Regions from separate parts of the Bacillus sp. XB1 genome, predicted to be linked through region 2. Evidence: riboswitches for the same ligand, from Rfam matches in the RefSeq annotation. Region 2 holds a riboswitch; the other holds the start of a gene.
What was found. A riboswitch is a leader RNA that binds a small molecule or an ion and turns the genes downstream of it on or off. The one in region 2 is predicted to bind magnesium.
Positions count from the first base shown of each region.

Region 1: another riboswitch for magnesium. It lies ahead of mgtA (magnesium-translocating P-type ATPase); the one in region 2 lies ahead of ACK1U5_RS10615 (P-type ATPase).

Region 1 is NZ_JBNRIL010000002.1:677,748-694,012, reverse strand. Features, by position in the region: gene sdaAA (L-serine ammonia-lyase, iron-sulfur-dependent, subunit alpha) at 1-581, opposite strand, end outside; gene sdaAB (L-serine ammonia-lyase, iron-sulfur-dependent subunit beta) at 600-1,259, opposite strand; gene ACK1U5_RS18920 (hypothetical protein) at 1,299-1,583, opposite strand; gene rnz (ribonuclease Z) at 2,140-3,063, opposite strand; gene ACK1U5_RS18910 (DUF3932 family protein) at 3,253-3,504, shown strand; gene ACK1U5_RS18905 (hypothetical protein) at 3,540-4,079, opposite strand; M-box (ykoK) riboswitch at 4,247-4,414, shown strand; gene mgtA (magnesium-translocating P-type ATPase) at 4,746-7,451, shown strand; partial or broken gene ACK1U5_RS18895 (MgtC/SapB family protein) at 7,525-7,659, shown strand; gene ACK1U5_RS18890 (DNA polymerase IV) at 7,700-8,938, opposite strand; gene ACK1U5_RS18885 (tripeptidase T) at 9,434-10,552, opposite strand; gene ACK1U5_RS18880 (GNAT family N-acetyltransferase) at 10,680-11,225, opposite strand; gene prli42 (stressosome-associated protein Prli42) at 11,415-11,507, shown strand; gene ACK1U5_RS18870 (DUF3894 domain-containing protein) at 11,580-11,819, opposite strand; gene ACK1U5_RS18865 (L,D-transpeptidase) at 11,886-12,446, opposite strand; gene ACK1U5_RS18860 (aromatic acid exporter family protein) at 12,463-13,431, opposite strand; gene ACK1U5_RS18855 (amino acid ABC transporter ATP-binding protein) at 13,532-14,254, opposite strand; gene ACK1U5_RS18850 (amino acid ABC transporter permease) at 14,247-14,906, opposite strand; gene ACK1U5_RS18845 (transporter substrate-binding domain-containing protein) at 14,943-15,722, opposite strand; gene ACK1U5_RS18840 (BrxA/BrxB family bacilliredoxin) at 15,975-16,265, opposite strand, start outside.
Region 2 is NZ_JBNRIL010000001.1:2,083,733-2,099,997, reverse strand. Features, by position in the region: gene ACK1U5_RS10650 (sulfurtransferase) at 1-638, shown strand, start outside; RNA gene ssrS (6S RNA) at 755-937, shown strand; RNA gene ssrS (6S RNA) at 959-1,142, shown strand; gene ACK1U5_RS10635 (hypothetical protein) at 1,197-1,646, opposite strand; gene ACK1U5_RS10630 (hypothetical protein) at 1,730-2,041, shown strand; gene ACK1U5_RS10625 (glutathionylspermidine synthase family protein) at 2,045-3,283, shown strand; gene ACK1U5_RS10620 (DUF350 domain-containing protein) at 3,276-3,662, shown strand; M-box (ykoK) riboswitch at 3,876-4,041, shown strand; gene ACK1U5_RS10615 (P-type ATPase) at 4,377-5,102, shown strand; gene ACK1U5_RS10610 (5'-3' exonuclease) at 5,235-6,101, shown strand; gene ACK1U5_RS10605 (FbpB family small basic protein) at 6,457-6,597, shown strand; gene ACK1U5_RS10600 (acyltransferase family protein) at 6,926-8,119, shown strand; gene ACK1U5_RS10595 (YveK family protein) at 8,120-8,863, shown strand; gene ACK1U5_RS10590 (CpsD/CapB family tyrosine-protein kinase) at 8,850-9,470, shown strand; gene ACK1U5_RS10585 (sugar transferase) at 9,489-10,127, shown strand; gene ACK1U5_RS10580 (oligosaccharide flippase family protein) at 10,184-11,620, shown strand; gene ACK1U5_RS10575 (O-antigen ligase family protein) at 11,624-12,838, shown strand; gene ACK1U5_RS10570 (glycosyltransferase family 2 protein) at 12,813-13,613, shown strand; gene ACK1U5_RS10565 (glycosyltransferase family 4 protein) at 13,610-14,662, shown strand; gene ACK1U5_RS10560 (hypothetical protein) at 14,756-16,265, shown strand, end outside.

The DNA of each region.
Region 1 (16,265 bases), on a different contig from region 2:
GTAGCTGCTTGATCTTGTGTTCCACCAGCCATCTCAACTGCAGCTGCAGCCGCCATTCCACTTGCTGAACCAACTTCAGCTTGGCATCCTCCTGCCGCACCAGAAATACAAGCGTTATTCGCAACAACCATACCGAAAGCTCCTGCTGTAAATAAGAATTCAATCATTTCTTCACGTGTAGGCTGCAATTTTTCTCTTAGTGCAAATAGTACACCTGGCACTGTTCCAGCAGACCCTGCTGTTGGTGTTGCACAAATAATTCCCATCGCTGCGTTTACTTCATTTGTTGCAACAGCTTTGCTTACTGCATCCAAAATCGTATCTCCAGATAAGCCTTTTCCACTCTTCATATACGCTTGAACTTTTACAGCATCTCCACCAGTTAAACCAGTTGGTGATTTCACGCCGCGAATACCACGTTCTACTGCTTGCTCCATCACGACTAAGTTCTTTTCCATACCAGCAATTACTTCTTCACGTGAAATACTTCTTGTTTCCATTTCACATTGAATCATAATTTCTGCGATTTTTACATTTTGTTCTTTAGCTTGCGCCACTAGTTCCGCTGCGTTCCGAAACATGGTGTGTCCCCCCTGCAATTATTCCATAATAGTTACTTGACAAATATTTTGTTGCGCTTTTATTTCTTCAATTACTTCATCTGCTAATAATTCATCTGTTTCGATGACCATAAGCGCTCTTCTTCCTTTTTCTTTACGAGATACACTCATTGTACTAATGTTAATCTCATGTTTCGCAAGGATTGAAGCTACCGCTGCAATAGCACCGAAGCGATCGTTATTTACAATAAGTAGTGCTGGGCTCGTGCCTGATAATTGAAGATCGAATCCGTTTAATTCTACAACTTCAATTTTACCGCCACCAATTGAGCAAGCAACAACTTCAATTTCATCTTCACCTTTATACAAACGAATTCTCGCTGTATTTGGGTGAGGTGCATTGGCATCTTCTTCAATGAATTCTACTTCAATTTCGCGCTCTTTTGCTATTTCTAGCGCCTCTGGAATACGTAAGTCATCTGTTTCAAATCCTAATATCCCACCTATTAGCGCTACATCCGTACCATGCCCACGATACGTCTTTGCAAATGATCCATATAATGAAATGCTTACTCTTTCTGGTTCATGACGAAACAGCTGGCGAGCAACTTGCCCCATTCTTGCCGCGCCTGCTGTATGTGAACTTGATGGTCCAATCATAACTGGACCGATAATATCAAATACTGAGCGATACTTCATCATAACTCCCCCTAAACCTCTATGAAAAAATTTATTCTACTATTCTATTAAGCTGCTACATCTGTCGCTTTTCAAGTTGTACCACGAATTTGTTCTGCTGTACGAATTGGATAGTTTTTGAATAAAAGTAATCCAATATAACCTGAAATAATGCCAGTTATCATAATACATAAAATTCTTAGTATTATTTTTATTAAAAAATGATATAAGATAATCCACAATAAAGTCTGGTAGCAATCCAAAGTTTAACACAGAAGCCATTGCAAGCATAGCATAAACAAGTGATATAACCATTGCTAATGCAACTAAATTTGCACCCGCTATTCCGCCTAGACTACCTGCTGATGTTCTGAACTCTTTTAAAGAGTGGTGTACCAATTAAATCTCCACCACCTTATTAATAAAAAGCTTCTACTAAGGAACTTGCAATAGATACACTCGCTAATCATATCGTTTAGCTAAAAAGTGAAAAAGACTTATGACAAATAATAGTAATATCTTTCCTATTATAATTCTCGTGTTAATCTCTCATGATTTAGTCAACTTCACTTGTTACGATAATGACTAAAATACATGTGACTTATCATAAATTATAATCTGCCCTCATTATAGCTTGTTTTTTATAAAACGCTTACTTTTGTTGAATTTTAAAAGTTCTGAATAAAAGTCCATTTCTGCTATTTGTATCACTTGTATGTCATCTGACTTATATAACAGTTTTTCTAAATAATCATTATTTCGTATTTTTATCCTATATATTCAAACCATCCTAATTTTCTGTATCATCCAAGTATAAGTATAAAATAATAACAGTTTTATTTTTAAATTTTTTTAGACATAAAAAAATGGTAACCCGCCGTTACCATTTTTTATAAAATTATCATTTTTCTACTGGGAATGATTTCAAATCCGTCGCTATTTCTGTATTAGAAAACAACTCTCTAGCCTCTTTCAATAATTCCTTATATGTATCTCCTTGATAGCGAGAACTAATGTGAGTTAATATTAGTCGCTTCGCATTTGCCTGAAGTGCAATGCTCGCAGCTTGCTTAGATGTAGAATGAAAATAATCATACGCTTGTTGCTCATCTTCTGCTGCGAAAGTCGCTTCATGGACAAGTACATCTGCATCTTGCGCAAGCTCCCTACTCGCTTCGCAATATCGCGTATCACCTAAGATAGTAATAATTCTTCCTTTTTGAGGTGGGCCGATAAACTCATTTCCATTTAATATCGTGCCATCCTCTAATTCAACTGCTTCACCATCTTTTAAACGTTTAAAGATTGGACCTGGTTTCACACCCATCTCAAGCAACTTATCAACTAAAAGAGCACCTTGTATATCTTTCTCTACAATACGATATCCAAAACATTCTATACCGTGTGACAATCTTTTCGTTTCTACATAAAATTCATTATCTTCAAATACGGTACCTTCTTCTGTTATCTCCACAACTTCAAGTGGATATTTCACATGTGTCGTACTTACCGATAATGCCACTTCAATAAATTGTTTAATTCCTTTCGGTCCATACACCGTTAAAGGCGTAGTTCCTCCTTGAAATGAACGGCTACCTAATAAACCAGGCAATCCAAAAATATGATCGCCATGTAAATGCGTAATAAATATTTTTTCAATGCGGCGCGGACGTACAGATGTATGTAATATTTGATGTTGCGTGGCCTCGCCACAATCAAATAACCAAGTTTGTCCTCGTTCTTCTAACAATTGTAAAGCAATTGCTGAAACGTTCCTTCCTTTTGAAGGAACACCTGCACCAGTTCCTAAAAATACAAATTCCACTTTCTTTCCTCCAGCTCTAAATATACTCTATCTCTCATCTTACGGAATGTTATTTCAAATGGCAAATTGAATTTACATAACCAATCATCTAGACAACTATATAACACGAACATTATACTTAAAAAATTTAGCTATCGTTCGTGTTTTATGGTAAAATGATTATACTACATTTTAAGGGAGCGTTTTATTATGAAAGAAGTATTTCGTTTACAAACTGATTTTTCATCTTCATTTGATCGCTGGGTAAGTTCTTTCGTGTCTGATCACCCAGCACAATTAGAATGGACAACTTTAAAGGAATTAATCCATGAATATACAACATCACATACAAATGATACGTTACCAGCATATATTTCTTCAGCTTTAACATATTACGCCCAACGTGTTTCAACTACAAACAGTTCAGAGATTGTTATTTTTGAAAACCCTACAATCTCGTAATCTATAAATAAAAAAGCACTGGTTACAGTGCTTTTTTATTTATACTTATTTAGTAAATCGTCATATTCCGTCCAAAAGTTTGTATACATCCTTTGATCAAACTCATCTAAAATTATCTTGTCACTTGATTTATTAAATAATTCTTTTGCTTGTAGTGCAAAAGAAACAATTTGTCTTCTATATTCATTTTCATTCAATTCTATATGAAGTCCTTCATAGTATATAGCCTTTTGATCAGTAGAAATAACTTTGACAAAGTCCTTTAAAATCACGTTTTTACCTATATGGTTTATAGTCCAATGAATTGAAATTGGGCATCCTAACATTAGCATAGTGCCACATCCGTGCAAAATAAGCCCCTCTTCATTTTCAATATCACAAATATATTCTTTATCTAAAGTTCGTAACAAAGCTAAAGCTGATTCACTTATTCCCCATTCCTCATCCATACCTGCCTGCGTAATAATCGTTCCAGCCATATTTAAATATATTTCTCCATGAGAACATAAATCTTCCTGCTCATTAAACAACCATTTTTGATTCTCAATATTTATAATAAAATTTTGTGGTACCATTACAAATTCCCCTTTTATAAAAACATTTATTTTCCATATTATTTATAATCAATATCATGCATTTCATCCCATATATCTATTATAAATCCATTTAATATTTTAAAAACACAGATAAAAAAGATATTGACACTAAGATTTTACAGTGCTAACATCAACATGTAATTGAATATGGTCTCTGTTAGGTGAGGCTCCTGTATAGAGAAACGCTGCTGCCCAAAAATGTCGAGAGACGCCAATGGGTCAACAGGAAAGGTCGGAATGAAGGCCTTTTTTAACGTAGCTGGTTTCAGTACCTATGCTATACAGTGCTAAAACTCAACGAGGGAGAGGTGCATGTATTTTGTCATACACAAAAACTGTTTTTATTTATATCTACTAACAGTCTTTGTTGTGGACTCTTTTAACTGCGAATTCAGACCTTTACTCGTTTTGAGTAAAGGTCTTTTTACGTCTATATGCACCTTACTATGAAACAAACATAGCATATTCAGAAACTACTAAATTGTACGGAGGTGAGGAACAGTTGGCAATTGATGATTCGGCCCAGATACCCATACGTTTTACATTCATATTTCATCATGTAGGTAGGAAAGAAACTGTTCCTCACCATTTCAAATAGTTAGGTAACAGATTGTTTCCTCCTTCATGACAGAGGAGGAACTACCGATGTTTAATTTACAAAGACAAGAAACAAAGCATGCTTATGAGCAAGATAGCATGAAAACAAATAACGAATTATTAGTGGAGGTTGCAACACAAGATGTAAGCTCTGCGTTAAAACTTTTAGAAACAACACAAGATGGATTATCTAAACAAGAAGCGTCTCGTAGACTTTCTTTATATGGTCCGAATGAAATAGCTCATAATAAAATGGCGCCGTGGTACATTCAATTTCTATTGGCATTTAAAAATCCATTTATTTTCGTTTTATTAGCTCTTGGAGCACTCTCCTTTTTCACAGATGATATGCAAGGAACGATTGTCGTATCTGTAATGGTCCTACTTAGTGCAACGATTCGGTTCTCCCAAGAATTTCGTTCTCAAAAAGCTGCCGATAAGTTAAAAGCTATGGTTCGAACAACTGCGAGCGTATTTAGAATAAATGGATTTGTACATGAAACAAAAAATGTAAAGAATTTAAACCGAAATTACACAACAGAAATTCCAATTGAGGAACTTGTACCTGGCGATATTATTTCCCTTTCAGCTGGTGATATCGTTCCAGCTGATGTGCGTGTTGTATCCGCTAAAGATTTATTTGTTAATCAATCTTCTTTGACAGGGGAAGCACTTCCTGTAGAAAAATACGAACACTGCTACCATACAGAAAATAAGCATATCTTACCGAAAAACATGAAAAAAAATTACAATCCACTCGATATGGAAAACCTTTGTTTCATGGGAACAAATATTGTAAGTGGCAGCGCAAAAGCTGTTGTCATCTCAACAAGTACCGATACGTATTTCGGCTCTTTAGCAAATAAGGTAATTGGAAAGCGTGTAGAAACAAGCTTTGATAAAGGTGTAAACAAAGTAAGCTGGCTCTTAATTACATTCATGCTTATTATGGCACCTATTGTCCTTCTCATTAATGGATTCACAAAAGGAGATTGGCAAGAAGCTTTCTTCTTCGCTATTGCCGTTGCTGTTGGCCTTACACCTGAAATGTTACCAATGATTGTAACTGCTAATTTAGCTAAAGGTGCCGTTAACATGTCTAAACAAAAAGTAATTGTAAAACAGCTAAATTCTATTCAAAACTTAGGTGCTATGAACATTCTTTGTACAGATAAAACCGGAACTTTAACAGAAGATAAAGTGGTCCTTGTTCGTCACTTAGATCCCAAGGGAAATGAATGCAATCGCGTCTTGCAATTTGCCTATTTAAATAGTTTCTATCAAACTGGATTGAAAAATTTAATAGATAAAGCTGTTATTAAGCATACAGAGGAAAACAATAAATTTAATCCATCAGCTTTTCAAAAGCTAGATGAAATTCCATTCGATTTCGCCCGCCGGCGTATGTCAGTTATCGTAAAGGATATTTCAGGTGAACATACAATGGTTTGTAAAGGTGCCGTAGAAGAAATTTTATCAATTTGTAACTACACTGAAGTGGATGAAAAAATCGTTCCACTCACCGAGGAAATACGTTCAAATGTCAAAAAACTAAGTGAGACACTAAATAGTGAAGGTATGCGAGTTATTGCTGTGGCTTATAAAAAAGATAGAAGAATAAATGATACAGAGTACGCAGTAAAAGACGAAACTGATATGATTCTCAGTGGATATATCGGCTTTTTAGATCCACCGAAACCATCTGCAGCAGCTGCAATTCAAGCATTACAAAAACATGGTGTACAAGTGAAAATTTTAACTGGCGATAACGAAATTGTTACAAGAAAGGTTTGTAAAGAAGTTGGATTAGATATCGGCGAACCAATCCTCGGTTACGAGATTCATTCTTTACCAGATAAAGCATTAGCAAAACTTGCTGAAGAAACGACTGTATTTGCGAAGCTTAATCCAATGCAAAAATCTCGTATTATACACGCATTACAAGGAAATGGACACACTGTAGGTTACATGGGAGACGGCATTAACGATGCTGTAGCATTACGTGAAGCTGATGTCGGAATATCTGTTAATACTGCTACTGATATTGCGAAAGAAGCTTCCGATATTATTCTACTCGAAAAAAGTTTAACTATATTAGAAGCAGGTATTTTAGAAGGACGTACTACATTCGGAAATATTTTAAAATATATTAAGATGACAGCTAGCTCTAACTTCGGTAATGTGTTTAGCGTGTTAGTAGCAAGTGCTTTCATTCCTTTTTTACCGATGCTTGCCATTCATCTTTTAATTCAAAACTTACTTTATGATATTTCACAACTTTCTATTCCATGGGACAAAATGGATAAAGAGTTTCTAGAAAAACCACGAAAATGGGATACTGCAAACTTACGAAGCTTCATTATTTCTATCGGCCCAATTAGTTCCGTATTTGATATTATCACATACGTAGTCATGTGGAATGTATTTGGTGCAAATACACCGAGCGAGCAATCATTATTCCAGTCCGGTTGGTTTGTCGTTGGATTGTTAACACAAACTTTAATTGTTCACATGATAAGAACACAAAAGATTCCATTTATTCAAAGCACTGCATCAACACCAGTCGTTTTATTAACCGCTCTTATTATGGCAATCGGGATTTATATTCCATTCTCACCACTTGGTGCAGCCGTTGGTTTGCAAGCATTGCCACTTAACTACTTCCCTTGGTTAGTAGGAATACTATTAGGCTACGCTTTTTTAACACAGTTCCTAAAAAAGCTTTATATTAAAAAGTTTCATAGCTGGTTGTAAAAATAAGAATGAGTGGATATTCCCCGCTCATTCTAAAAAACATAACACATATTTATATATGGAGGTGACCATGATGGTATGGTACGACATTGTATTCAGATTAGTTATCGCAATTATTGTAGGAGCTTGCATTGGAATGGAAAGACAATGGAGACACCGAATGGCTGGGTTACGGACAAATGCTCTCGTATCACTTGGTACCTGTATAATAGGAAAGGTGTCATGATTTTACTACTTCATGACACCTTCTACATAAATTTATTTTCTAACTTTTGTTGAAACGACTTCTCTTGCTTACGTAGTAGTTGACTACCTCGTTGTAAAATCGGTGTTCCATACTTATCATTAATTTGATCAATGACAGCAAGTAGTGGTTCTTTTTTCGCATCCTCTTCAAATGAAAACAAATCTAATTGTTTCACCGATTCTGTCTTCCACTCTATTTCAGTAGCTGTAACACCTAGTAAACGAACGGAATCACCATCCCAATGTTGCTTCCATAAACGGGATGCTGCTTGAAAAATATCGCGTTCTTCCCAAATTGCATTTTTCAATTGCTTACTCCGTGTTACTGTTCGCCTATCATGGTATTTAATCATAATTTGAATATTATAGCTGACAAGGGTTCGCTTTTGTAATCTTTTACTCACTGATTTTGATAAACGTTCTAACATATCAAGCAATTCTTTCTCTTCATCCATATCCTTTGAAAAAGTCATCGAGTTACCGACACTTTTATGTTGGCCCATTTGACTCGGATCCACTTCCCTATCATCCGTACCTTTTGCACGCTTTTGTAAATCAATACCGTGCTTCCCAATTTTAGCGCGAATGATATGCTCGTCTCCCTTCGCTAACTGTTCAATTGTATGTATATGAATTTCATTTAATTTTTCAGCTGTTTTTTCTCCAATCCCATGCATTGCTTCAACTGGAAGTGTCCAAATCATTTCTGGAATATCACGTTTTCGAAGTACGGTAATACCGAGAGGTTTTTTCATATCAGAAGCTGTTTTTGCTAGGAAAAGATTTGGAGCAATTCCGATACTACACGGAAGCTGCAACTCTGTTAATAGTGCTTGTTGAATCATCTTTGCTATTTCAAGAGGCGAACCAAGTGCGTAGCAATCTGTAATATCTAAATATCCTTCATCTATTGAGACTGGTTGTATCTTTTCTGTAAAACGGGAAAGGACTTGAAACATTTGAAATGAAGCTTCGCGATATAATGTGAAATTAGGACGCCTTACAACTAATTGCGGGCATAACCTTTTCGCTTCCCAAAGGGGCATCGTCGTACGTATTCCGTATTCTCTCGCCTCATAACTACATGTTATAATAATTCCTTTTCTCTCTTTTTCATTTCCAGCAACCGCTAATGGCTTTCCTTGTAATGATGGATCATGAGCAATTTCAACAGATGCGAAAAAGCAATTCATATCTACATGTAAAATAACACGACCATTTTTCGGATACATTTCTCGCATAGTACTCACTCCCTAATCAGAACGTTCGTTCTTTCATTATATCAAATTTTGCACAATAGTTATAATAATTACTTGTTCTTTTTTATAATCGATATAAAGAGGATATATATGTGAAAGGGTCTGATTATGATGAGATCAACTAATAAAGTGAAACTTTAATCAGCCTCACCAATCGGGTTTTTGCGGGCAGCAGGGCCCCCACTTAACTTCTTTACTTTCGCAGAATTTTGAGGTAGGGAGCTTACTGTCCGGCAAATAGCGGGATAAACTCAACTATACATGCCTTGTAGTTATATTAATCATTGCAATTAATTATTTACTACTTCCGATTTTCAATATGAATACGTTAGGATTATTCCTTCGTCTAGTACATGTAGCAACAACGTATATACTTCCATAGGTTTTCTTATATTGGCTTATACGTCTTGTCAAAGCAATCGAATCAAAATAAAAAGCGTGTAAATCACAATTGATTTACACGCTTTTTCTATTTCATTACTTCGCTACTTCTTCAATAATTGCAACAACTAATTCTGCTGTTTTTGCTAATTCTTCAACAGGAATCTTCTCGTTTGTTGTATGAATTTCTTCATAACCAACTGCTAAGTTAACTGTTGGGATACCATGTCCTGCAATTACGTTTGCATCACTTCCGCCACCACTTTGGTGAAGAGAAGGTGTACGACCAATTTTTTCAGCTGCACGTTTTGCAACTTCTACAACGTGATCGCCATCAGCAAATTTAAATCCTGGGTACATAACGTTTACTTCAACGTCTGCATGCCCGCCCATTTCTTTTGCAGTTGTTTCAAATGCTTCTTTCATTTTCGCAACTTGTGCTTCCATTTTCTCATTGATTAAAGAACGAGCTTCTGCAAAGATTTGTACATGATCGCAAACGATATTCGTTTGTGTACCACCTTCAAAACGTCCAATATTTGCAGTCGTTTCAGAGTCAATGCGACCAAGTGGCATCTTCGCAATTGCTTTCGCTGCGATAGTAATTGCAGATACACCTTTCTCCGGCGCTACACCAGCGTGAGCTGTTTTTCCGCGAATAATTGCGTTCACTTTCGCTTGTGTTGGAGCTGCAACAACGATTTCACCAACTTTTCCATCGCTATCTAATGCGTAGCCATATTTCGCTGTAATACGCTCACGGTCTAATGCTTTTGCACCAACAAGACCTGATTCTTCTCCGACTGTAATAATAAATTCAATTTTACCATGAGGGATATTTTTCTCTTTTAAAACACGGATTGCTTCGAACATTGATGCTAATCCAGCTTTATCATCCGCACCTAAAATTGTTGTACCATCTGATACGATATATCCATCTTTAATAGAAGGCTTAATTCCATTACCAGGAACTACTGTATCCATATGAGAAGTAAAGTAAATTGTATCAACACCATCTTTTGTTGCTGGTAAAGTACAAATTAAGTTACCTGCACCATGACCAGTTACAGCCATTGTGTCATCTTCAAATACTTCTACACCTAAATCTGTGAATTTCTTCGTTAATACTTTGCAGATTTCTGCTTCAAATTTCGTTTCAGAATCTACTTGTACTAATTCCATAAATTCATTTACTAAACGTTCTTGATTAATCATAAGACTGCGCCTCCTGCACTACCATTATGTATGTAACACTATTAATTATAACAGAATTTCGCAAAAGTTTCGAAATACAAGACAAAAAACAGATGGTTTACATGTCTAGATAACCATCTGCTTTCTATTACTCATTTAACAATACCCAGCGCATATGATCTTCCCACACGCCATTTACCATTAACATCTTCCTAGACACGCCTTCATATTGAAAACCTATCTTCGTTACTACTTGTATAGATGCTAAATTACGAGGCATAATCGGAGCTTCTATACGATGTAACTGAAATTCCCCAAAAGCAACTTGAATTGCTTTTCTAAGCGCTTCTGTCGTATACCCTTTGTTTAACTCTGCTTTATCTAATTTATAACTGAGTACACAAGATTGATAAATGCCACGAACGATTAAATTAAATGAAATACACCCAATTATTTTCGTATCATCACCCTTTTTAAAAATCCATAGTCTGATGATTTTCCCTTCTTCGAACTCTTTTCTATCCTTTTGCAACTTTTTCTTTTGATAATCTAGCGTAAAAAAATCATCCGGTCTATACTCTTCCCAAGCTTTTAAAAATTCACGATTTCTGTCGTAATATTGAAGAACTGTTTCAGCATACGACTCATCAATTTCCCTTAAGTATAAACGATCTGTTTCGTATATTTTCATCATCGTATCTCCATTCTTCAGCTTGCCCAACTAAAAATTAACAATATACCCTTTTACTATATTCTCTACACACTCTCAAATTTCCTGTTATATTTTGCAATCCCCTCCCGAATTTTGTCCTCACTCTCCCCTTGTCCATAATTTCATTTCTCGTTACAATGAAATTGTACTGATTTGCAAGGAGGTATAACGATGCATAAAAAAGCTCAAAAAGTTATGGTTTATGTGATGCTAATTTCTATGCTTGTAACAACATTACTTGCTGGCGCGAGTATGTTTTGGTAAAAAGGGCGATGTGTTCGTCCTTTTTTTACTTTTTACACATAACAAAATAAACCATCTCGACATCGAGATGGTTTATTTTATATAAAACACAATCGCTACAATACTAAAGGAAAATGACATTACAAGCGCTATTACAAAACTTGTATATTGTTTCTGCTGAAATGCCCCAATAACAAAAGTGAGATTAAGTAATGCCATACATACAATCGCTACAAGATAAGAACATATATTAAAAGTTGCCAATATGAATGTAATAACAAATAGAAATCCCATAAAAAACTGCATATACGAAAGTTTTGGATTCAAGTACATATGAGCAACCCCTTTATCTAATTTTATCTTTCTATACTCTCATTAACGCACGGTTATGTACACATGTCAAGACAACTTATTATAATAGAAAAAGCCAACCTTTTCGTTGGCTTTTTCATATGCAACGGCTCCTTTTTCTTTTGCCAATTGCTGAAATGATTTTTTCGATTTCACAATCCATACTTTCGTTCCAATTGGAATGCGATCAAACAAATATTCCACATCGTTTTTCTTCATTCTTATACACCCTTGTGAAATATACTTTCCAATTGAACTCGGTTGGTTTGTTCCATGTATTCCATATTTACTTCCATCAGTTCCTCTTGCATTAAATCCAATCCACCTTGACCCAAGTGGATTTTTTGGCGATCCACCTGGAATATCCTTCGCAATGTAATACGGATCCTTTGCTTTCATTACAACATCAAAATTTCCTTCTGGAGTTAATTCATTCGTTTTCCCTGTCGCTACTGGAAAAACCTTTTGAATCTTTCCATCGTCAATGTAAGCTAATTTATTCGTTGCTTTATTTACAATAATAAAAGGATCTCCGGCACGTGGATTATCCCCAAGAGGCCAAATCGGCGATAAAGAAAGACATAATATGATAGAGAGAAGATACGGCATAGATAATTCCTACCTTCTATATAAGTTCTTTTATATTATCCTTTCCCTTAAAGCGACTTTTAATGAGTAAATATTGTTCCATTTCATACACAAGTTGAACAAGTTTCGCACGTATCTCAAATTCTTCGCGTGTAGCTGGCAATGGCATGTCTCTAAATAATCCCCTCATTTCTTGAAGCTGCCTTAAGGAAATAACGCCAGTACTCTCAGGGCTAATAGCATTACCAATGTTTTCAACAACATCTGCAATCATGTCAGCTTGTTCATATGTCCACGATAAAGAAGCTGCTAGTGGTATCATTCGCTCTAAAATTTCGAATTGTTGCATACGCATATTAAAATAACGATAGTAATAATCATCTTCTCGCATAAATGCATTCTCAAGTTTTTTAAACGATAAATCTCTTGCTTCATTTAACATATTCTCGGTTTCAATGAGTTCTGCTCCACTCCAACTACTTTCTCGATTTCGTAAATACACAACCATTTCAAACAAAATCGTTTTAAAATTATTCTCTATTTTATCCTGATACTCTTTTAGCTTATTTTCACTACTCGGCATATACATATTTACTAATAACGCCACGCTAATCCCTATCGTTAATATAGCAATTTCATTTCCAACTATAAGCCATGTAATTTGCTTCAATGAATATAGATGCATAACAATAACTGAACTCGTGACAATACCTTCTTGAATTTTAAGCATTACTGCAGTCGGAATAAATGTAAGTAACAATATGCTAATTGCAAGTGGTGTATAGCCAATCGTTTCAAAAATACAAAACGCGAATGCCATTGATAATACACACGCTAGAAAACGATGTAACGACACTTGAAGTGATTTGCGCTTCGTATTTTGTACACATAAAATAACTAAAATACCTGCTGAACTATAAAATTCTAACCCTAATAACTGAGCAATAAAAACTGCCGCACCTGTCCCTATTGCTGTTTTTACTGTACGATATCCAATTTTAAACATATCATTACTCCTATATGTATAAACGTATTTACAGCTAGTATAAAAAAAGGATGACACAATGTCATCCTTTTCTACTTATTATTCACATAACCTTTTCATATTACAATATTTTTTGTAAAAATTGTTGCGCACGTTCACTTTTCGGCGCTGCAAAAAATTCTTCTGGCGCACTATCTTCTACAAGCTTTCCTCCGTCCAAGAAAAGAACACGATCTGCCACTTCTTTTGCAAAGCCCATTTCATGTGTAACGATAGCCATCGTCATTCCTGTCGTAACTAACGATTTCATAACTTCTAACACTTCTTTCACCATCTCTGGATCTAGCGCCGATGTCGGTTCATCAAATAACATAACTTCCGGTTCCATCGCTAACGCTCTTGCAATTGCTACACGTTGCTTTTGTCCTCCCGAAAGACGATTGGGATACGTATCTTTTTTATCTACTAATCCAACCTTTTCTAAAAGTTTCTCAGCTTTCTTTTCAGCTTCTTGCTTCGTTACCCCTTTTACATTGATAGGAGCATACGTAATATTTTCTAATACAGTCATATGAGGAAATAAGTGAAAATGCTGAAATACCATACCGACATTTTCACGAACATGCATAACATTCGTTTTCGGATTCGTTACTTCTTCCGTCCCAATCCAAATGTGACCATCCGTTGGTGCTTCTAACATATTCATACAACGTAAAAATGTTGATTTTCCTGATCCAGAAGGCCCTATAATTGCGACTACTTCCCCTTTTTCAATTGTTGTTGTAATTCCTTTTAATACTTCGTTTTTACCAAATGATTTATGAAGGTTTTCAATTTTAATCACTTTTCTTCATTCTCCCTTCAATTGCCTTCCCGACTAATGTAAGAATAATGACTAACATATAATAAATCAGTCCAACAAAAAGTAATGGTTCAAGATATTTAAATGTCTCACCGCCTACAATGTAAGCACGACGCATTAAATCAGTCGCGCCTATTACTGTTACTACAGCCGATTCTTTCGTAAGTGTCGCAAATTCGTTCACAAGCGCTGGTAATATATTTTTTAATGCTTGAGGGAAAATAATATTTCTCATCATTTTTCCGTACGGTATCCCTAAAGCCATTGCTGCTTCTGTTTGTCCTTTATCAACCGCTTGAATACCAGCACGAATTACTTCTGACATGTATGCACCTGAATTCAAGCTAAATGCAAGTACAGCAGCTAAGAATGCTGGTATTTCATAACCAATTATTTGTGGGACGCCGAAATAAATAATCATTAATTGCAATACAAGGGGTGTACCACGAAAAATTGATGTATAAAAATCTGCTGCTATATTTAATGCTCGTATTCTAGCAATTTTACAAAGTGCTAATAGCGTTCCTAAAATAAATCCTGCTAAAGCTGATACTGCTACAATTTTCAAAGTAACTTCTAAACCTTTTAGTATATATGGTATCGAAGGCGTAATCGCCGAAAAATCTAAGTTCATTCTTTTCATTCCCCTCACAGAAAAGTGAAAGGCAGCTTATTTTCCGCTGCCAAACCATTTCTTCACTAATTTATCCATTTCTCCACTTTCTTGCATTTTTTTAATTACTTTATTAAATTCAGCTGTTTTATCACTGTTTTTCGGAAGGGCAATTGCTGCTCCAACTTCTTCTGGTGCTTCTTTAATTTCAATTCCTTGTAAATCTTTCATTTTCTCTAAATAATTTTTAGCAACTGTATCTTCTATAATTGCAGCGTCAAAACGACCAGCTTTAATTTCTTGTACGATTTCTGGTATACGGTCACGTCCCTCAACTTGGAAATCTACTTGTTTTTTAAATTCTGAAGCTTTCTCTTCTTGAATAGACCCTGTTTGTACCCCTACTTTTTTCCCTTTTAAATCCTCTACAGATTTAATGTTAGAATCCTTTTTAGAAACGACCATATTTTTCGCAACAAAATAAATATCTGTAAAATCAACATTATTTTTACGCTCTGCAGTTGGCGTCATACCTGCCATTACGAAATCAACTTTTCCTGAACTAAGAGATGCTAATAAACCACCAAAATCCATATCTTTCACTTTCACTTCATACCCAAGTTCTTTTCCGATATATTTAGCAACATCAACATCAAAGCCAATAATTTCATCGCTCTTTGACGCATCTACATATTCATAAGGTTTATAATCTGCTGAAGTTCCCATTACGAGTACTTTTTTATTTCCTTTTGTTTCTTTCGATTCCCCATTACTACAAGCGCTGAATATACTTACAATTAAAATAAGTGCAAACGATATTGATACTAACTTCTTCATCTTTCTTCCCCCTAATAATGTATATTTAAAAGTTTAATAGAATATTTATTCGATGTTTGTATTGTATCAGCACTTTTATTTTTATGCAATATATAAAATAAAAATAAATAATAAAACAATATAAATGCTGTTTGTTATGTATAAAATGATGCATAAAACAACACAACTATGCATATCTCAGAAATTTTAATAATAAATAAAAAAGGCGGCACATCCACTTGATTGTGGACGTGCCGCCTTTTCTCTTATTTTTTATAGTTCTTCACAATTCTCTTCGAAATATGATTGTAGTTTCGCAATAACTTGCATCGGTTCATGACCTTCAATTTCATGACGCTCTACCATCGTTACAATTTTTCCATCTTTTAATAAAGCAAATGATGGAGAAGAAGGTGGGTACCCTTCGAAATATTCACGCGCTCTTGCTGTCGCTTCTTTATCTTGACCTGCAAACACCGTTACAAGGTGGTTAGGACGTTTATCATAATGTACGGAATGCGCAGCAGCAGGACGAGCAATACCACCTGCACAACCACATACAGA
Region 2 (16,265 bases):
TACCAAATATTGAGGAGTTTGCAGACAAGCTTTCGAAGGCTGGTATTGATGAACATACGACAGTAATTGCGTATGACAGTCAAGCCGGTGCAAATGCTGCTCGTTTATGGTGGTTATGTAACTATGTAGGACATGAGAAAGTATATATATTAGATGGTGGTTTCCAGGCTTGGAAAGAGAATGGACTACCGACAACAGCGGAAATTCCTGTTGCTATACGAAAAACATTCAAAGCTAATATACAAGATCATATGCTTGTAACGATGGAAACGGTCAGAGAGAATATCCGTGCAGGTGCGGATGTTACATTAATTGATTCAAGAGAGCCGAAACGTTATGCTGGTGTAGAGGAACTTGTCGATCATAAAGCAGGACATATTCCAACAGCAGTAAACCATTTTTGGAAGGATGGAATGTTGCAATCAGGACAATTTAAGAATAAAGCTGAGCAACAAGAACGATTCCAAAACCTGTCGAAAGATAAGGAAACCATTGTATATTGTGGTTCTGGTGTTACAGCGTGTCCAAACATCCTTGCATTAAAATTAGCTGGATTCCAAAATGTGAAATTGTATGCAGGTAGCTGGAGTGATTGGATTTCTTATCCAGAAAATCAAATTGCAAAAGAAGAAGATTAATCACTTGCATGCAAAAATAATTTGTATTAAAATAAGGTCACAAGCAAGAGATTGCTCGAAAAACTTTGTATTTTACACATTGGAAACAATGTGATAATATAACGACAAGTAAATAATACATCCTGCGGTGTGCGTAACTTATTTATGTCTAAAACCGATGTTAGTTATACGGAAGCTCAATATTTAGCGACCATCATCAAGCCTTCCTTGTGGAGGAAGATGTACGGTAACTGTGAGGGCATCCACCTGCGAGTAGCGGGTTTTTGGACATTTACGAGGAGCGGCACGTGCGGGGGTCTTATTTCAACTAACCTTATATAAAATTCCTACGGTGTACGTAGCTTATGCATGTCTTAAACCAATAAGTTTAATATGGAAGTTCAATATTTAAATGTAGCTAACATGCCATCTTTTTAAGAAGGAAGTTACAAACATTTGTGAGGGCATCCACCTGTGAGAGCAGGTTTATGGACATCTAGAGAGAACGGCATATGTGGGGCTATATAAAAACCTTACGTTTTATACGTAAGGTTTTTTTGTTGCATAGATATATTAATATTATCTTGATTCACCTGTGAAGTTTCCGTAATAAATGTAGCACTTTCTGTCTTCATCAATCTCTCTTGAATCCAAGGAGAATTCCATAGACATGCCGTCTCGCTGAATATATATAATATCTGAATGAAGAGATGGTAAAATTTCTTCGTAGTTCCATACATCTTGACTATCTACTAAGCTTGAACTCGTTTCACTTAGTTCTCTAATTTCAAAACCGATGTGGGAGTATGTAGGGTCTGAAGGGTCATTGGCGAAAACTTCTTTTTGAATATAAATAACTGCTGTTCCGTCTGGATCAACCGAAGTTGCAGTAACAACATAAGTATTTTTCTCTTTAATAAAATATTCACAAGTCATGCGTGCGATAATTTCAGAATTAGAAATATTGGCGTAGTTCCATAAAGCAGGATACCCTTTCGTTTCATCATTAAGTCGATATTCTAAGCGCATTTAATCCCTCTTCTTCCTTTTTCTTCTACTTTATCATGCCATCCTATATAATAGGAATAGAATTTAAAAAGGGGAGTGCGAAGGTGACAAAAACGAAATGGTTAGTAGGTGGTGTCGTAACGTCTTTAATGACTGGCACTTTATTTGGTTGCGCACAAGATCTTCCCCCAAAACCGAATGATAATAGTTGTTCTGATTGGGATTGGGATGATGAACTTGGGGTATGGCAGTGTGATGATAGTAGTTCAGGTTATCGTGGGCATTATTTCTATGGTGGGCGATACTATCAAAATAAGTCCACTTTTAAAAATTCATCGGCGTTTAAATCGTATCAATCGTCTGCTGAATTTAAAGGTGGAATTGGAAGCGGTTCAAAGGGAGGATTTGGGGGCTAAAATATGTCGCAATACATAAGGGATCGAAAAGAATTTTATTTAAAATATCCGAATTTTTGGTCGGATTTATATGAATGTGAGTATAGTTTGTTTCATGTTTTTTCTATAACAAATCAGACTTTGGACCAATTACACTTAGCGACTGAACGAATGGGGAAAATATTTTTTAAGACTGCTAGACTGCTGCGTAATTTAAGTGACGAACAGCTTCTAGATCTTGGCTTTCCATCCGCGAGTTTATCATTCATTAGAATGAAAGGGCTTTATCCTGAATCTGTAATTTCGCGATTTGATTTTGCTGTAACAGAGGATAACAAAATTAAAATGCTTGAGTTTAATAGTGATACACCAACTTTTATTGTGGAATGTTTTCAAATGAATGGAAAAGTTTGTGAAAATCTAGGCTATGATGATCCAAACTCAGATCAAGAACGATTGCTATCTTCTGGTGTTACGAAAGCTGTAATGGAAGCGACAAAGGAATTAGACAATCCAAATGTTGTTTTTACAGCACATCATGAACATATCGAGGATTGGAATACGACTATGTATTTGAGTCAGCTATGCCATGTTGAAAATAAAGTAGTGCCAATGTCAGAACTTAGAATTACAAAAGATGCTCTAGTTGATAAAGATGGGGCGAAGATTGATGTTTTATATCGCCAAACATATCCGATAGAAGATTTAATTGAGGATCAAGATCCTGAAACAGGAGATTTGGTAGGTGTGGAACTGCTGCAACTTGTAAAAGCCGGAAAGCTTTTTATAATAAATCCTTTGTCAGCATTTTTACTTCAGCCAAAATCGATTCAGTGTCTTATTTGGGGGTTAGCAGAAGAAGAGGTCTTTTATACAAACGAGGAACAACAGTGGATTAAAGAATATATGTTACCTACATATTTAGAACCAGATTTATTTTTAGGAAAAGGTTCTTTCGTTCAAAAACCTTCATTTGGTAGAGAAGGAGATACAATTACGATTCGCGATAAGGATGAAAATATTATGCTTCAAAATGCACATCAAACGTATAAAACTGCACTGCCGATATTTCAAAAGTATACAGAACTGCCAGTCGTATCCTTGGAAACAGAAAAGGGGATGGAGAAACTGTCCTATGTGTTTGGTTCTTTTTTAATTGCTGGAAAAGCGAGTAGTATCGGTATTCGCGCGGGAGAAAAGATTACAGGAAATGAATCGTACTATTTACCGGTAGGTATAAAAAGGAGGAGGAAAAATGATTAATTTTTTATTATATTTAGCAGTAACACTTGGACTTTTATGTATTGGTCTGTTCTTGATGGAAGTGACAACGAAAGTTAAGGAATTTAAGTTAATGGCTCAAGGGAATAAGGCGGTAAGCTATGTGCTTGGAGGGCGATTACTTGGGTTAGCTATCGTTTTATATTCGACAGCAGCTAATTCAATTTCACTTCTTGATATGATTTCGTGGGGAGCAGTTGGGATTTTGGCTCAAATTATCGTCTTTTATTTAGCTGAGTGGCTTACACCACGCTTTAATATAAACAAAAGTCTCGAAGAAGATAATCAAGCAGTCGGTCTTTTTCTTATGTTTTTATCGCTTTCAATTGGGATTGTAATCGCTGGTTGTATAACTTATTAAAAACTTTACGTTTAAACGTAAAGTTTTTTATTTTATCCCGCTATTTGCCGGGCAGCCCGATTGGTGAGGGCTAATAATCAGTGGCGGATGAACAAAACCCCCACTGATTAAAGTTTCACTTTATATACGTTAGTTTGCCATACCATTTGAAAAAATTGTAGGCTACGGTTGACATCTATTTTAAATAAGAGTAACATTTTCAATGTAATGAAAATAAGTCTCTGTTAGGTGAGGCTCCTGTATAGAGAAATGCTACTGCCCAAAAATGTCGAGAGACGCCAATGGGTCAACAGGAATGATCGAATTAAGGTTTTTCTTAACGTAGCTGGTAATGTACCTATGCTATACAGTGCTAAAACTCGGTGAGGGAGAGGTCCGTAGATTTCTAATTATATTAGAAATCGTTTATTTGTGTATGTAATGGCCGCTACTCTCTTAAGGGTAGGGGTCTTTTTTGTTACCAAGCTATGAGTAATTTCATATTATAAACTATAAAATTAAACGAGGAGGTGAGGAGCATGTCAAATTCTGACTCGGTTCCGTTACCCATATACTTCAAATCAAAAATATATGATGTAGGCAGGAAACGATTTGTTCCTCCCTCTATATTTATCACAATATAGCGTTTATAAAGCGCGAGACACTTTCACAGTAAAGTGGATAAATTGAGAAACAAAGCGTTTCTTCCTATGTTGTAAAGGAGGAGACGATAATATGTTATATGCAAACAAAACTGTGGGTAACACGTCATATAAACTAAGTAAAAAATCAATAAAAGAACAAACAATGCTCCAAAAAAATAAAGATTTATTAATTGAAATTGCAACAAGAGATGTAAAATCTGTATTTGCATATTTTAAAACAACAAGAGACGGACTATCAATGAAAGAGGCACAAAAACGTATTCAAGTATATGGCCGAAATGAACTAACTTCAAAAAGAGCACTTCTTGCAGAAGTAATGATGAAGCTAGGTGGCATGATTCCAGGTTTTTCAAAACAACGTGTGTGTGATGAATTACAACGTGAAACGATTACTGTATCTAGAGTAGAATGTTCTAGTAGTACAGGGCTAAATAGTGAACTGAAAATGATGGAGATACCTGTGCAAGAACTTGTACCTGGAGATATGATTTTTCTTTCGGCTGGAGATGCTGTGCCAGCTGATGTACGTATTATTTATGCAGATGATTTATTAGTGAATGAGTCTGTGTTAACGGGAAACGAAGCGAATATAGAGAAGTTTGAGAGCTGCTATCACCTTGAACGTAAACGGTTTATTCCATTAAAACGGATGAAAGATTATAATCCACTTGAGCTTGAAAATGTATGTTTTAAAGGTTCGCATATTGTTAGTGGAAATGCAAAAGCTATCGTTGTTTCTACTGGAAAAAATACGTATTCAGGCATCTTGCATACTTGTTGTAGTAGAACGTCTTAATGTGTTAATGATGCTAAATATACAAAAACAATGTATAATAGACAAAGTTGAGCAAAAACGTAGAATGGTAATCTATTTATATAACCTTACGTGATAACGTAAGGTTATTATTTTTTTAATAGGAGAGGAATTATGAAAAAAGTATTATTAGTTGATGGTATGGCACTATTATTTCGTGCTTTTTACGCAACAAGTGTCTACGGACAATTTATGAAACGACAAGATGGAACCCCTACGAACGGGATTCATGGTTATATGAAACATTTATTAACAGCTACGCAAGCGATCGAACCAACACATATCGTTACATGCTGGGATATGGGAAGTACGACATTTAGAACAGAATCGTTCTCGAATTATAAAGCAAATCGTGCAGCGCCACCAGAAGAATTAATTCCTCAATTTGATTTAGTGCAAGAAATGACTGCAAAATTATCCATTCCAGTTATCGGTATGAAAGGCTACGAAGCCGATGATTGTATCGGTACGCTTGCAAAACAATATTGCAATGAAGCTGAAGTTTATATTTTAACAGGTGATACGGATTTACTTCAACTTGTTGATAAGAGCGTTACAGTCATGCTTCTGCGTAAAGGAATTGGAAATTACGAATATTACACACCGGAGAAAATCATGGAAGAAAAAGGTGTAGAGCCGTGGCAAATCGTCCATGCAAAAGCTTTCATGGGAGATACAAGTGATAATTATCCAGGGGTAAAAGGTATCGGTGAAAAAACAGCGTATAAGCTTATTCAAGAGCACGGAACAGTATCCGCTGTACTAGAAAATGTAGAATCATTAACAAAAGCGCAGCGTACGAAGATTGAAAGTGATTTAGAGAACTTAAATATTTCGTTACAATTAGCCCAAATTCACTGTGAAGTTCCAATTTCATGTTCACTAGAAGAAGGATTACACACAATGGATGAAGAAAAACTTAGATTTGTTTGTGAAGAAATGAATTGGGGAAGACCTGAAATATTAATAAATATGCTATAAATAGTTTGGGAAGAGGGATGTTGCATAAGTCGAACTTTGACTTGGTGACACCTTTTTTTTGTTTTTGTAAACAGTATTATAATAAATAAAATTATGTCGAACTCAATTTTAAATATATAAATATTTCGACAAGATATAATGATAAAAGTTGATGAAAATAATAACTTTTATCATGAAGTGAATTAATTTCAACATAGTTTTAGATAATCATTTTTTCGTGTTCACAAAGTTGTCAGAAAATAAACGAGATTTTCATATGAAGTTCAAATAGAATTCACAACAATCAATTATTATAAGAACACACAGATAATTCTTTATCTTTTATATAAACCATCCCCCAAGGAGGACAATGAAAATGAGAAAAAAAGTGAGAAAATCTTTTAAACAATTATTAATTGAAAATAAACAATCACTATTAAATAATAAAGAAAATATGAAAGAAATTGAAGAGAGAATTGAGAAACGACATGTAGCATATAGTGGTGCCAGTAATTAAATAAAATAAAAAAGATAGCCTATGTAGGCTATCTTTTTTATTTTATATTGAAAAAACGCTATTCAGCTCTTTAATTTTGTAAATATGCAAGATATTTTTATAGCGTTTTTCTATCAATATTACTCATTTTTCGAGGTTGAAATTGGTATATACCAATTTTTGAGATTTTCTATTCAAAATATTACAAAAAATGTTACAATACACTCAAATTTATACTATAAAATCATTTTAATATGAAAAATTGGAATGAAAAGAAAGGAGAGGAATATGAATAAAGATGTCGCTTTGAAATGATTATTATCATTTCATTAGGAGTTGATGTAAAAAGATGAAAAGATACGAAGAATTGGACTCTATAAGAGGGATTTCTTCATTAGTAGTAATGATTGGTCATCATTTAATGATTTTTTCAGCATTTCAAAATTACAGTTATGAAGATAATAAACCATTTGTTGTGTATCTATTAAAAGAAACGCCTGCTCGTCTAATTTTTAGTAGTGGTAACGAATCAGTTATTATCTTTTTTGTTTTGAGCGGATTTGTTTTGTATGAATCTATTCAAAAAAACTATAGTAGCTATGGGTCATACCTTTTAAAACGTATATGCAGAATATATATTCCTTATATTGTGGCAATAATTATAGCTATTGTATGCCAGATTACAATTAGTGAATATGGTATTTCTTATTTAAGTGAATGGTTTAATCGCTCATGGACGATTGAAAGTTCTTCAAGCTTAATCGCACAACATATTTTATTGGTTGGGAAATATAATACAGATGCATATAACGGTGTGATTTGGTCACTTGTCCATGAAATGCGAATATCAATAATTTTCCCGTTAATTTTGATGATTTGCTTACGAAAAACGTTAAGGTGTTCATTACTATTATTGTTTAGTTTTAGTATATGTTCTGTCGTAATATTATTTTTGTTTCGCTCGGGCTTAACATTAACAAGCTATGCATTAACATTGCATTACACAGTACTGTTTTTACTAGGAGCACTAGTTGCGAAGTATAAAAATAATTTAATAGTTTTTTATAGTAATTGTACTAAAAACACGAAAATTGCATGGTTTTTATTTGCGATTTTACTTTTTATGTATGAAGGGCTTATAGGAGAAATTAAAGTGCTCAATAATTTTATATTTCGAGACTACGTAGTGGCGATAAGTGCATGTTTATTTGTCATATTAAGTTTGTCAATATCAACTTTGTCGTCCTTGCTACATAATAAATATTTGTTATATTTGGGGAAGATTTCTTACAGTCTTTATTTATACCATATTATATCGTTGTTTTCCCTTATATACATGCTCCATGAAATATTACCGTTGCCTATTATTTTAATTTTTTCACTTGTTTTTTCGTTTATACTTGCAATGCTTTCGTATGTATATGTAGAAAAATTTGCATTCGGAGTCGGAAAGTATGTAACAAAACAAGTGGATAGAAGAGAGAAAGGGTTATCTGTAAAGAGTGAATTGCAGGATGTTATTCAGAAAAGGGCGGTGAAATAATTGAAGCAAGAAATGAGTATAAAAGATTTTCAACAATTACTGAAAAGAAGATTCGTAACGATTATTTTAACGATGTGTTGTTTAACCGCTTCTTTAGTTCTTATCTCTATGTATGTTTTAAAGCCGTCATATCAATATTCAACGCAAATTCTTGTTGGGAATTTAGATGAGTTTAATAAGGAAAATTCAACAAATAAAACACAAGAAAATAAGCAACTAGTAACATCGTATGTTGATATTTTAAAAAGCCCATTAATTATTTCAACAGTCAAAAAAACTTTGAAATTAGAGCAATCAAGTTATGAATTAGCACAAAAAATCTCGGTTGTGAATACGGACAACTCACAAATTGTAACTGTTACAGTAAAAGATTCCAATCCGAAAATCGTGAAAGACATTGTAAAGACATTGGCAGAGCAATCACAAAAAAGCTTTCAACAGTACACAAATGTACAAGGGGTGAAAGTATTAACTGATCCTGAGTTACAGGAACAGGCTGAAAAATTGTTTCCGAAATTTCAACTGATCATTCCTATTTCTTTAATTGTTAGTTTTTTTGTTGGGATAGGTTTAGCTGTATTTCGAGATTATTTTGATGAACGTATATACACGGAACAGGATTTAGAGAAAATAACAACAGTCTCTGTTATTGGTCACATAAATATGGAACCAAATAGAAAAAAGAAACCTACAGAGGTTGATAAAAAATCATCTATATATCGAGGTGAACATGTCGATGTTTAGGACAAAGAAACAGCTGCCATTCGATCTGCATGATGATCTGATGAAAGAGCAGTTTTATACGGTGTATCACGAGTTGAAAAAATCTGGAAAACAACTGTTCACAGTTAGTTCAACGAAGGACAGAGGTGTTGTTGCCTCGCTTATAGTAAATATGGGTCTAGTGTTTGCTGAAATGAAGAAAAAGGTGTTACTTATTGATGTGAATTTTTCTGACCCAAAATTACATGTATTATTACAAAGTGATCACATGATAACAGTAAACGATATAATAAGCTCTTCCCCCTGTAATTATGAATCTTTTTCTAGTAATTTGTCTAAATACTTAGATTGTATTCCTGCAAAAAAAACAGTACACACAGGGACGCCCTTAGTTGCTATGGATGAATTTGATAATGCAATTGCTAAGTGGAAAGAAGATTTTGATTACATTTTCTTTTATTCTTCTGAAGTATTTGATCTTCCTGCTACGCACATTATTGCCGGGAAATGCGATGGAGTAGTCTTAGCAGTTAAAAAGCGAAAAGATTCACTACGTACAGTGCAAAAAGTAATAGCGAATATAAATAGAAAAGAATGTGAATTAATAGGGATAATTTTATATTCTTGAATGTGGGGGTAACGATCCATGATTCGTGAAACAAATCAAGCCAAGTTGTATACGATTCCAGCTCAAGAAAAGCCTAGCATATTGAATCGAAGTGTAAAACGCTTGTTTGATATTATATTTTCAATCATATTGTTACTATTAACGATACCAATTATGTTGTTCTTTTGTATTATGATTACTTTAGAAACATCAGGGGCTCCAATTTACTTTCAAGAACGTTTAGGTATAAACGGGAAGAAGTTTAATGTATTTAAATTAAGATCGATGGTAAAGGATGCTGAAATAAATGGCCCACAATGGGCAAACGAACATGATCCAAGAATTACAAAAGTTGGATTGTTTATAAGGAAAACGAGAATTGATGAATTACCGCAACTTTTAAATATTTTAAGAGGAGATATGTCTTTTGTAGGTCCTAGACCAGAGAGAGAGTTTTTTTATAATGAATTTGATGCGTATATTCCAGAATTTAAGGAACGTTTAATGGTAAAACCAGGATTAACCGGATGGGCACAAATAAATGGAGGGTATAATCTTGATCCAAAGGAAAAGTTGAGGCTGGATATGGAGTATATTGAAATGAAAACGATTCGGATGGACATCCGTATTTTATGTAAAACCGTTTTAATTGTATTGAACGGTAACGGTGCAAGATAAATATAAAGGTAAACAAACAACATATGTAAGTAGGTTACTTGCAAAGGAGAACTTGTATGGGTAGATCTATTCTAAACAATATTATCCATCTATTTTATAGTACGATTTTAGCTAACCTTCTTCAGGCCGTCAGTTTAATTGTTTTAGCAAACTTTTTTAACGCACAACATTATGGGATGTTTAGTGTTGCCATAGCAGTGACGTTTGTTATGTTATTTTTTACAGACTTAGGACTTAGTAATACGTTTCTTCGAGAAGGGGCAAAGGATGGAGCAGATTTAGAGAAGATTTTATCATCGTATATAAAAATAAGGATGATTCTACTTATTCTTATTTCTATAATCGGTTATATTGTTATTCATTATATGTATGCGGATAAAAATTTAATTTATATGATGATAAACGTAATGTTTTTCATGTTAATAGGATTAACTTGGCAAAACATAGGAATTGCCTATTTTCAACTGACGGAACGTATGAAGTATATAGCGCTCATAAAAGTTGTATCAGCATCAGTTGTCATTATAATTACATGTTTTTGTATTTTCGGAGAGTTACCGGTGTATGTAACGGCTCGCTTATATGCTTTTGGGTATATGATCGGCGGTTTATTCAGTATATATATCATGAGAAGAAAGACGAAAATGAATATGAAAGTCGTAATTCATAAAGCGTTATTTTGGCAATTAACTCCCTTTATTATAAGCGGTTTTTTAATAATGAGTACGCCACAATTAGCGCCTATCTTGCTTAACTATACATTGCCATTAAGTATGGTAGGTGTTTTTGCAGTGGCGTACCGGATGCCGGCAGCTTTATATCAAGTACCAGGGGTAATTGCAGGTGCATTTTTTCCAGTGCTTTTTAAGCATTATAACCAGAATAATATAGAAGAGCATACGAAATTAAATTTGCTTCAAATTAAATCAATGGCGATTGTAGGAATATGTATGACAATCGGTTTATATCATTTAGCACCATACTTTATTTCTATATTTTTTCATGAAGAATGGAGCGATGCAGTAGAACCACTCCAAATATTATCATTTCTTATTGTGCTACAAAGTTTAAATATTGCCATTGCTGACGGTTTAACGACGAGTGGATGTCAAAATAAGAGGACTGTTGTGCAGTGTGTAGCATTGGTGATAGGTGGGGTTATGCTTTATAGCTTTAGTAGTCTTGGTGGAGTGATAGGAGCGGCATACGCTATGGTTTTATTTGAAATCGTCGCTTTAGTGGGATACATAGCGGTAAGTGTAGTGAAGAAAAAAATTGTATTCCAAATTGTAATACCGTATACAATTTATTTTGGTGTAACCTTTATTGGAGTGCAATATATATTGCATACATATCATTTAATTGCGCTTGTTCTTAATATATTAATCGTAGTAGCTGCCATATTCCTATATGATTATGAGCTGAAAAAACTTCTTCTTTCTTTTATAAGAAAAATACGCAAAAAGGATTATATTACGAAACAGGGGATATAGCCTATGGAAAATAATATGAAAGTATCGATGGGATGGATTATTCTTCTAATATTATTTGTTATGTTAAGTAAATACAATTTATATATTGGATTTTCATTGAAGATATATATGATTTTTTTAGTCATATATTTTTGTTTAACAATTAAAAACTTTCATATTCAAAAGTTATATTTTCATGAAGTTGTATTTTTACTGTTTTATTTCATTTATTGTTTAAGTGGAATTCTTTCTATGTATTTAAATGCTAGTATTCGTATGATTTTTGGCGTGCTACTCGTTTTAGGATGCTATTTTATAATGAGGAATTTATTGGGGAATACTGAAATAGTGGTACTTGAATCATCTATTGCTTATGTAGGAGTAGTATTTAATGTTGTAAGTCTAATACTATATATAATTGGTTTACAATACTTTAGTTTATACGGTGGAGAAGAGAGAGAAATTTTTGCTGGGTTATTAGTGGATAGAGGATATCCACGATTAATTGGATTGCTAGATGATCCTAACATTTTTATTTTTTATAATACAATATTTTTTATGTACTATATGACGAATTTACAAAATATTACTAACATCTTAGGATTGATTTTATGTGTTACGACAAGTCTATTAACCTTTTCAAGGGGCGGTATATTAGCGCTTGTACTTGTCGTTTTTGTATATATATGTATGTCTAGTTTCGCCAAAAAAATAAAAATAATTATGAGTTTAGTATTGTTTAGTGTAGTTATTTTTAGTTTATCGAATAGTGTAATGGGGGGCCAATTAGATGATATATTAAATAAACGAATTTCTGATTTTTCCCATGATAATGGAAGTGGTAGATTTACATTATGGGAAGCTGCTTTTAAATATTATTTATCCAATCCATATATTGGAATCGGTGCTTTTAACTTTTCGAATTATTATGAGTATCAATTTAATGAAAAATTATATGTACACAATACATTTTTAGAAATTTTGTCTGAATCGGGTACAATTGGTTTTCTTCTATATAGCGCGTTTTTATTCATATTAATGTTCAAGCTAGCGCAGCATACTTTGTTTCGTGAAAAACCATATCTTCTATTGACTATGATTGCATTTTTATTTCAGATGATGTCATTGTCACTCATTATTAACGAAGCGTTCTTTTTATTTTTAGCAGTTGTTGTGAAGTATATTTCAATATATGAAGGAAGGGGAAAGATAGATGGTAAAATGTCTATCAGCACATAACGAGCCGCCTTATGTTTCTGTAATAACACCTTCTTATAATAGTATACGATTTATAGGTGAGACAATTTCATCTGTACAGAATCAATCGTATGAAAACTGGGAAATGATTATCGTTGATGACTGTTCAACCGACCAATCTGCCGCAAAAATTAAAGAGATAATAGAAGGAGACTCACGAATTAGGTTATTATCATTAAAAGAAAATGTTGGTGCTGCTAAAGCTCGGAATTTAGCGATTCGAGAGGCGAGAGGAAGGTACATTGCCTTTTTAGATAGTGATGATATATGGTTGCCGCATAAATTGAAGACACAATTGTTATTTATGGAAGAAATGAATATTGCTTTTTCATATGCGTCGTATAGTTTAATTGATGAAAATGGTAATGAATTAAATCGCGAAGTGAGTGTACCAAAATCTGTTGACTATCATTATTTAGTGGGAAATACAATTATCGGGTGTTTAACGGTGATGATTGATCGTGAAAAAATTCCGTATGTCGAAATGCCTAGTGTACAGCCGGAAGATACAGCGTTATGGCTGAACTTATTACATGAAGGGCATGAAGCAAAAGGGATACAGCAAGTATTAGCGAAGTATCGAATTGTAGCAAATTCTGTTTCGAGAAATAAAGTTAGAGCAGCTTTTCGGTATTGGAAATTATTAAGAGACCAAAAAAGTCTTAATGCAGTGCAAAGCTTTTACTATTTTAGTAAGTATGCTTATCATGCTTATAAAAAAAATAAAATCAATGTAGTTGGGAAGACGCAATTATGAATATACTGTTGATGACTGATAAATTGATAACTGGCGGAGCCGAAAATTATTTCTGTAAATTAGAAAATAATTTGCATTATGAGGATTTTAAGATTTATACAGCTGCAGGTGATGGAGAACTATATGAATCCCTTACTAGAAAAGAAAATTTTATCTTACTTAGTCGATGGAATCATTTGAGAAATATTTATTATTTACGAAACGAAATTTGTAAACGAAAGATAGAACTTATTCATGCAAATAGTTTGCGAATGGTATTATATGCTTTTCTACTTCAAAAGTTTATTAAAAAAAAGATGAAAATTGTTTATACGAAACACAATGTAACGATATTAGAAAAGAAAATGCCAACGCTTTTTCGGTATTTCATGAATAAATATGTGAACAATATTATTACAGTAAGTGAGTTTGAAAAGAACAATTTAATTTCAATTCATGTAGCAGAAGAAAAAATAAATACAATTTATAACGGTGTTGATATTGAAAAGTTTTTATTCCAGCAGAAAAAGAAAGAATCTACATATAAAATAGGGATATTAGCTAGATTATCCAAAGAGAAAAACCATCAACTATTTGTCAAAATTGCAAATGTATTGAAAAAGAGAAATGATTTTATGTTTTATATTGCTGGTGATGGACCAGAGAAAGAATCGATTATGAAAGAAATAGAAAAATATGGATTGCAGCAAAGGGTGAAGATGATAGGGAATATTTCAGAGCCGCATGAGTTTATAGGGAATATGGATGCCTTACTTTTATTATCTTTTCGTGAAGTGTTTCCAATGGTAGTAATTGAAGCGATGGCTACAGGGACACCAATTGTTTCAATAGATGTTGGCGGAATAAATGAAGCGGTAATAGATGGAGAGTCAGGCGTTTTGATATCTGAATATTGCGAATCTGAATTCGCAAGTGCACTTGAAGAACTACAAGGGAATGAAGAAAGGGTAAATGATATTAGATTGAAAGCACGAGAGAAAGCAGTGAGGTATTTCTCGTTAACTAAAATGATAGAAGAAACGAAAAATATATATGAGTTAAACAAATGACCGAGTAGGTCGTTTGTTTTTTTTATTATAGAAACTTTTAAGAGAGAACTCACATATTATATGAAAAAAGGTAATATGAGGAGTGAATTTATTTTGTCAGAATATATTTCTTCCCAAGAAGATTGTGCGCCAGAAAGTAGCGTTCACATTGATTGTTTTGGCGCAGTTCCAAACTCGGTAAATGATAGCTCATTAGCAATTCAACAAGCTATTGATTATTGTGTAGCTAACCGAATTTCGACAGTAAAAATTACAGGAGTAAATACGTACAAAATTGTAAAGCCGATTGTTATTAAATCAAACGTAAGATTAGAGTTAGATCCTACCGTAACGCTGCAAATTGATGGAGATTTTAATGCATTTGAGCTACAAAGTAACGCTTCGATAGTTGGTGGTACTATTCAAGTTATAAATCCATTGTTTCAATCTGCTGTTATTTATGTTTCTGGTTCACAACAAATCGAAGTACCTAATCAATCTGTTATATCAAATATAAATATAATAAATACAACTCCATCGTATAAAGGAAAAGCTATACATTTTTATTGTCAAAAGGCATGGGATTATATTAGTTTCTTTCAAGTTAAATTTATTCAAATTAAAAACTTTCAAACTGCAATATATTTGAAAACAGAGTATATAGATGATATTAATACACCTTGTTGGATTAACGCCAATGTATTTCAATCTATATTTATTGATGGATGTGTGTATGGGATTGAAGTAGATGGAAATAGTGATTTGCCAAATGAAAGTTCAGGAAATACGTTTCATGATATTCAAGTGCAATGTAGACAACAAACGAACAAAGTAATTCGTTGTTCAGGTGCGTATAATACATTTGATTGTATGATCTGGGATACGTACCGGATGAGTAGTGAACAAATTGTCATTGAATTTTCTTCCAATTCTCATCGTAACTACCTTTTTTCAAATCTGCTTTCGACAACTATTGTAGATAAAGGACAATACAATGTTTGTAAGTCTACTTATGAAGAATCTCTACGAATTCAGTTACCTTTGACGTTAAATAGACCTCATTTAATAGGAAATCAAGATGATATTTTAGTAAATGCTCAGCAGAAATATAACGTTAAGCAAGTAAGTGGAAAAGTGCCGTACGGGGGAAATCTCACAAATTGCTTTAATTTAATAGATGAACAAAGTGTAAACTATATTGACGTTCCAGATAGTAATCCAGTTGTAATTGAACTGGATTTTACGAAAAAACCAATACAAATGTTAAATTGTTTTGGAATGTATTTTGGGTGGGGAGAGAGTCCAAAGAAAATTAAAATTGAATATGCATTAAGTGCAACTGGAAGTTGGGTTATCGCGTTGGATGTTCCATTAAATGTTGGCGATACAATTATATCGAATATGAAGGCGAGTCAGTTATATAAAGTTAGAATTACATTAAGTGGTTATTCTCAAGACCATAAGCGTTTTCGAATTAATCGTATCTTTGCAAGATCTTCTATGGAAAATGGGAGTGCTTGGTTAGCGACAACTGGAGGAAGAATGTTTGGAGATATTGAAATAGAGGCAAGTAAAGGTATAATCATGAAGACTGCTAGTGGAGTGAAATGGAAAGTTACTATTA